3 regions of the Cumulibacter manganitolerans genome follow, and region 3 is predicted to be linked to each of the others. Evidence: riboswitches for the same ligand, from Rfam matches in the RefSeq annotation. Region 3 holds a riboswitch; each other region holds the start of a gene.
The links. A riboswitch is a leader RNA that binds a small molecule or an ion and turns the genes downstream of it on or off. The one in region 3 is predicted to bind thiamine pyrophosphate.

Region 1 (2,255 bases), on a different contig from region 3:
CACTCCATGGGTCATGCGTGCTGCCGCGTGCTGCACGACGTGACCCCATTGCTGGCGCTGATTCTGCACCGACGGACTTCACCGAGTGGGGCAATGCGTGAAGCGGGTGGCAGTTGCATGGGTCCGCCGTGGCGTTGTGGCCTACGGCGCGGGCTCTTCGTGCCAGCGGGTTTGCTCGTAGAAGTGATGGACCGGGCCGGGACCGTGCCCGATGTCGAGGACGGGCCCGTGGCGCAACGCGCCGGTCAACCACTCTTTCGCCGCGCGTACGGCTGGCAACCAGTCACCGCGCCGTGGATAGAACGCCGCCACTGCCGAGCTCAGAGTGCAGCCGGTGCCGTGTGTGTCCCGCGTGGCCACCCGTGGCGCGGAGAGACGCGTGACAGCACCGCCGGAGGAGTCGAGCCAGACATCGACCGACCGCTCACCCTCAAGGTGGCCGCCCTTGAGCAGCACTCGACTCGCACCGGCGCCGACGAGCCGCTCGGCCTGCCGTTGCATCTCGGATACGGACGCCGCCGCGGGCTCGTCCAGCAGGACAGCGGCCTCCGGAAGATTCGGCGTAACGACGTCGACGCGACTCACCAACGCCCTGAGCGCAGCTAATGCGTCCGCGGCGAGCAGGGGCGTGCCGACGCTGGAGACCATCACGGGGTCCAGCACCACCGGTGTGGTGCGCAGCGGCCCATCCGTCAGCACGTCGTGGATCATCTCGATCAGCTCTGCCGAGCCGAGCATCCCCACCTTGACGACGTCGATCCGCACGTCCTCGACGAGCGTCGTCAGCTGCTCGCGGACGACCGGCACGGGGATCGGATGCACCATCGTCACGGTCCGCGTTGATTGTGCGGTCAGGGCCGTGATGACGCACGTGCCGTAGGTGCCGAGTGCGCTGAACGTCTTCAGGTCCGCCTGGATACCGGCGCCGCCGGAAGGGTCCGAACCCGCGATCGACAGGGCAACCGGTGGTCGTGTCGGGTGCCGTTTCGGGTCTGGCATGACAGCACCCTAGCGAGGTGGCTACTATCGGTCGCACCCACGGGAGCCCGGGCACGGGCTGAGATCGGACTGACGCCGTCCGGACCGTTCGAACCTGTCCGGATCATGCCGGCGAAGGAAGAGGAGGCGCTAGCAATGCGTACCCCGGAAATGCCCGAAATTCATCCCCAGCACCGTGCCGTGATTCTCGGGGACGCCGACGTGCGTGTCCCGATGACGGCGATCAAGCTGTCCGACAGCCCCGGCGGCGTTCCGAACGAGGACGTGCTGGTCTATCGCACGTGCGGCCCCGGCTCCGATCCCCGCTCCGGCCTCCCGGCCCTGCGCGCCGACTGGATCAATGCCCGCGATGACGTCGAGACCTACCGGGGTCGCGGGCGGCGTCTTGCGGACGACGGCCGGGCGGCGGTTCGGCGTGGCGAGGCGTCCACCGACTGGCTGGGACCGCGGCGCGAGCCGCTCCGGTCCGCACACGGCAGGACGGTGACCCAGATGCACTACGCGCGTCGCGGTGAGATCACGTCGGAGATGCGATTCGTCGCGCTGCGCGAAGGGTGCAGCCCCGAGCTGGTGCGTGACGAGCTCGCGGCCGGACGCGCGATCATCCCGGCGAACGTGAACCACCCCGAGTCCGAGCCGATGATCATCGGCAAGGCGTTTCTGACCAAGATCAACGCCAACATCGGCAACTCCGCCGTCACGTCGTCGATCGCCGAAGAGGTCGAGAAGCTCACCTGGGCAACCCGCTGGGGCGCCGACACCGTGATGGACCTGTCGACCGGCGATGACATCCACACCACCCGGGAATGGATCCTGCGCAACAGCCCCGTCCCGATCGGAACGGTTCCGATCTATCAGGCGCTGGAGAAGGTGGACGGCAACGCATCAGCGTTGACCTGGGAGATCTTCCGCGACACGGTCATCGAGCAGTGCGAGCAGGGCGTGGACTACATGACCATCCACGCCGGCGTGCGCCTGGCGTACGTGCCGCTCACCGCGGACCGGGTCACCGGCATCGTCTCGCGGGGCGGCTCGATCATGGCCGGGTGGTGCCTTGCCCACCACCAGGAGTCCTTCCTGTACACGCACTTCGACGAGCTTTGCGAGATCTTCGCGCGCTACGACGTCGCGTTCTCGCTGGGAGACGGCCTTCGCCCCGGCTCCATTGCGGACGCTAACGACGCCGCGCAGCTCGCTGAGCTGCGCACCCTCGGTGAGCTCACCGAACGGGCCTGGGCGTACGACGTCCAGGTCAT
Region 2 (2,255 bases), on a different contig from region 3:
CCGTCCGCACCAGCAGGTCCCCGAGCGCCTTGGCCAGCAGACCGCAGAGCACGACGCAGCTCGCCAGGTGGATGATCGCCCGCCACACGACGATGCTCTGCCCCCACCAGCCCAGGACGCTCGCCTCGTACACGAAGATGGCGGCGCCGCCGACCAGTCCGGACAGCGCGAAGGTGCCCCACGTCCACCGGCGGTAGCGCGTCGCGGCGAACACCAGCTCGACGCCGACGCCCTGCACGAGCGCCGTCAGGAACAGCTTCGGGCCGACCGGCGAGCCGAGCACGACGACCTCGATCACCGAGGCGATCACCTCCGCGACGATGCCCGCGCCGGGCTTGCGGGTGATGTAGAGCGCCAGCGGCGCCACGACCATCCAGCCGCCCCACAGGATGTTCTGCGCGAGGTCGCCCGAGGGGCCCATCGCGATGGACAGCGCGAGCCAGGCCTGCACGAGCGCGTAGTACAGGAAGCCGAAGACGGCGCCGAGGACGGCGATGAGGACGAGGTCGTGCAGGCGCCAGCCGCGCTGGACGGACGGCTTGCGGGCGATGCGGTCGGTTTCCGAGGTGCTCATGCGTGCTGCTCCGTTCGCGAGGGGGATCCGATGGAGATGGTCAGGTGGCACACGACGTGCGGCACGCTGCGGCCGACCTCGGACCAGGTCGTGAAGACGAGCTCGAGGGCCTGCGCGAGGTCGCCGCGCAGCATCGTCGCGAAGTGCGCGGGGGTCACCTCCAGGCCGGACTGCTTGGCCTGCTCGATCGCCCGCTCGATGGGCTCGAGGTGCGCGCCGTGCCCGCTGTCGCCGTCCATCAGCGGGTACAGCGACCACTGGACGTCGGCGTCCAGGCCGGCCGGTTCGAGCGCCACGGCGTCCGGCGTGGGCAGCGCATAGCGATCGAGGAGGGTGCACTCCATCTCGCCGGGGCACCCGCGCGACAGCAGCACGTGGGTGACGAGGTGGCCGCCGTCCATCGCGCGCGCCGCGGCGCCGACGGTGCGTAGCAGGTAGCCGGCGAGCGCCGGCTCCGCAGGGGCGGCGGTGGCCCCGACGTACGTGCTCACCGGCCCGGTGTCGATATCGAGTGTGCCGTCGCCGTCGCCCGCCTCGGCGATCGCGGTGAGGATGACGTGCACGAAGTCGTCGCTCGCCGGATGCAGGCTGTAGCGCATGCCGATCCCGAACTCGGCCGGGTCGGCCGGTTGCCGGTCGTCCATCGGTGCTCCCGGACCACCGAGAACGAAGAGACGCGAGGAACGCTGAGGGTCCACGCGTGCCCAACTCCCTACGCCGGTACGAGCCGGATCAGGTTCACGGGTCTGTGGCCGAGCCACACTCTCAGCGCTGGATGCGCTCCCCGGGGGTCGTCGCCCACCCTACGCGCCCGGCATCCGCGGCGCGAGGGGGCCAGTAGGGTCGGGTGATGACTGATCGACCGATTGCCCTCATCACCGGTGGCTCGCGCGGCGTGGGCCTCGCCATCGCCCGCGAGCTGCAGGCCACGCACCATCTCCTGATCGGCGCGCGCACCGCGGAGGCTGCCCGCGCCGCGTGCGCGGAGCTCGAGTCGGCGGAGCCGTTCGTAGCCGACCTCACCGACGAGGCGGCGCTCGCCGAGGCGGCGGCCTCGCTGCCCGACCTGGATCTGCTGGTGCACAACGCGGGCATCTCCACGAAGAACGCCGTCATCGACACGACCCGCGCGCAGTGGCGGCAGATCTTCGAGGCGAACCTGTTCGCCGTCGCCGACCTGACCGCGCGGACGCTGCCGGGCCTGCGCCGTACGCGGGGGATGGTCGTGCTGATCAACTCCGGCTCCGGGTTCTTCACCAATCCGGAGAACGCGATGTACTGCGGGACGAAGTTCGCGCTGCGCGCCTTCGCCGACGTGCTGCGGGAGGAGGAGCGGCCCAACGGCGTCCGGGTCAGCTCGGTGCATCCCGGCAAGGTGGACACCGACATGCAGCGGGAGATCGTCGAGCACGACGGCGGGACCTATCAGCCCGAGCTCTACCTGACGCCGGAGTCGGTGGCCCGCGCGGTGCGCGCCGCGGTGGAGGCGAGCCCCGACGCGACCCTCGAGGTCGTCTCAGTACGCCCGACCCGCCGGTAGTCGATGGCCTCCCGCCGTCCGCGACCTCGCCGACCTTCTCGTTGTGGTGTGCTCGCTTCGGGCGACTACGCCCGAAGCGGGCACAACACAACCGGCGGTGGACGACGATGTGGGCCGGGTCGTCAGGGCGTCACGACGAAG
Region 3 (2,255 bases):
ATCGAGGCGACGTTCACGATGCGGCCGCCGCGCTTCTCGGCGATCAGCCGTCGCGCGAACTCCGAGGCGAGGATGAACGGGCCGCGCAGGTTGGTGCCGATCACCGAGTCGATGAGCTCGACCGACATCTTCGTCGCGTACTGCGCGTCCGGGATGCCGGCGTTGTTGATCAGGATCGTCGGGACGCCGACCTGATCGACCGCGCTCTGGTAGGCCGCGAAGATGGAGTCGGCGTCGGTCACGTCCATCTCGATCGCCACCGCCCGCCCGCCCGCGGCGGTGATCTCCTCGACCAGCTGGTCCAGCTTGGCCTTCCGCCGCGCGGTGACCACGACCGTGGCACCCGAGGCGGCGATCACCTGCGCGAACCGTCGTCCGAGGCCCGAGCTCGCACCGGTCACGAAGGCGATGTCGCCGGTCAGGTCGGCCGCGTTGTTCGGCAGCGGGTACTGGGTCATGAAGTCCTCCGAGAGTCGATAGTTCGCACTGCTAGGAATTCTTATCAGCAAACCCGCCGAGGCGCTGCCTTTGCGGCGATCCGGGGCACGGAACGCCGTGGCGCCGCGCGGCCCGCTCCTCCGGCTACCCGGGGATGATCGACTTCGTCACCGTCGCGGTGGCCACGACATGTCCCTCGGCCCGCGCCTCGGCGCGCAGGAACGCCAGCGACCTGCCGACCCGCACCACCTCGGCGGTGAGCCGGACGGTCGATCCGCCGGGTACGCCCTTCATCAGCGAGATGTTCACGGCATGCGACACCGCGATCTTGTCCTCCGCGAGGTGCGGGAGCAGCGCCAGGTAGCAGGTCATGTCGAGCAGGGTGTAGACGACGCCGCCGTGCAGCCAGCCGCCCGGTCCCTGGGTGGGCTCATCGACCACGAAGGTCGCGCCGGCCGCCGGGTCGTCCGCGTCGATGAGCGAGACGCCCAGAAAGCGGTGCAGCGGTAGGTCGATGATCGCGGCGACGCGCGCCTGCAGGGCCGAGCTGTCCATAGGTTGTTCCTCCGGTCGCCACGATACGGCCCGGCGCATCGGAGGATCGAGCCGATCTCGGGTGGGTGCCCCGACCGGCGCCCCTCGGGTCCGGTCAGCGGTCTCCGCCAAAACGTCGCCGAGTCGGGGCACTGTCCACCCCGAATGCCCAATGCCCCTCCAGGACGTCGATCTCCGGAGCGCGCGGCGCCGGACTATGCTGGCCGCAGCACAACGACAGGGGAGCGCCACGCGGCGCTGAGAGTGCGGATCGTCCGCAGACCCTCGAACCTGATCCGGTTAGCACCGGTGTAGGAAGTCGGGAAACTCAGTCGAAGACCCCGCGCCAGCGGGCGATCGAGCTCCCTCGCAGCAATGGAGGGAACATGTCGAAGCACAGTGCGGCGCTCGCCGCGATCACCATCACCGCCGCGGTGACGCTCAGCGCCTGCGGCGTCGGCGGCGGCGGCTCGTCCGACGCCAAGACCGTCACGGTCATGACGCACGACTCGTGGGCGGCGCCGGCCGAGCTGATCAAGAAGTTCGAGAAGGACTCCGGATACACGGTCAAGATCCAGACCGCCGGCGACGCAGGCGAGCTCACCAACAAGCTCATCCTCAGCAAGGACAACCCGAGTGCCGACGTCGTCTTCGGCATCGACAACACCCTCGGCATCCGCGCCGTCGACGCCGGCGTGTTCAGGCCGTACTCCTCGGCCAAGGCGACCGATCAGGCGAAGAGCCTCGCGCTGCCCGGAGCGGACGACGACCTGACGGCCATCGATTACGGCGACGTCTGCCTGAACGTCGACAACGGCTGGTTCGCGTCGCACGGGCTGGCCGCACCGACCTCGCTGGACGACCTGATCAAGCCCGAGTACCGGGACCTGCTCGTCACCCCGAGCGCTGTCACCTCGTCGCCCGGCACCGCCTTCTTCCTCGCCACGGTGGCGAAGTACGGCGAGAACGGCTGGCAGGGCTACTGGACCAAGCTGCGCGACAACGGCGTCAAGATCACCAGCGGGTGGACCGACGCCTACTCGGTCGACTTCTCCGGCGGCGAAGGCAAGGGGTCCCGCCCGATCGTGGTCTCGTACGCGTCCTCGCCACCGTTCACCATCCCCAAGGGCGGCGGCGAGCCCACGACCTCCGCCGTGCTGTCCACCTGCTTCCGGCAGATCGAGTACGCCGGGGTCGTGAAGGGCACCGACAACACGAAGGGTGCCGAGGCGTTCATCGACTTCATCAGCGAGCCGGCGTTCCAGAAGTCGATCCCTGACAAC

Region 1: linked by a shared signal. The riboswitch ahead of thiC (phosphomethylpyrimidine synthase ThiC) and the one ahead of F8A92_RS07350 (thiamine ABC transporter substrate-binding protein) in region 3 are both predicted to bind thiamine pyrophosphate.
Region 2: linked by a shared signal. The riboswitch ahead of F8A92_RS12170 (YkoF family thiamine/hydroxymethylpyrimidine-binding protein) and the one ahead of F8A92_RS07350 (thiamine ABC transporter substrate-binding protein) in region 3 are both predicted to bind thiamine pyrophosphate.

The regions. Positions count from the first base shown of each region.
Region 1 covers NZ_WBKP01000064.1:11,087-13,341, reverse strand. Annotated here, with positions in the region: gene F8A92_RS16325 (hypothetical protein) at 1-69, opposite strand, end outside; gene thiD (bifunctional hydroxymethylpyrimidine kinase/phosphomethylpyrimidine kinase) at 142-999, opposite strand; TPP riboswitch at 1,029-1,137, shown strand; gene thiC (phosphomethylpyrimidine synthase ThiC) at 1,135-2,255, shown strand, end outside.
Region 2 covers NZ_WBKP01000032.1:39,613-41,867, forward strand. Annotated here, with positions in the region: gene F8A92_RS12165 (ECF transporter S component) at 1-574, opposite strand, end outside; gene F8A92_RS12170 (YkoF family thiamine/hydroxymethylpyrimidine-binding protein) at 571-1,218, opposite strand; TPP riboswitch at 1,267-1,371, opposite strand; gene F8A92_RS12175 (SDR family oxidoreductase) at 1,425-2,114, shown strand; partial or broken gene F8A92_RS12180 (multicopper oxidase domain-containing protein) at 2,237-2,255, opposite strand, start outside.
Region 3 covers NZ_WBKP01000014.1:14,783-17,037, forward strand. Annotated here, with positions in the region: gene F8A92_RS07340 (SDR family NAD(P)-dependent oxidoreductase) at 1-458, opposite strand, end outside; gene F8A92_RS07345 (PaaI family thioesterase) at 583-993, opposite strand; TPP riboswitch at 1,202-1,307, shown strand; gene F8A92_RS07350 (thiamine ABC transporter substrate-binding protein) at 1,359-2,255, shown strand, end outside.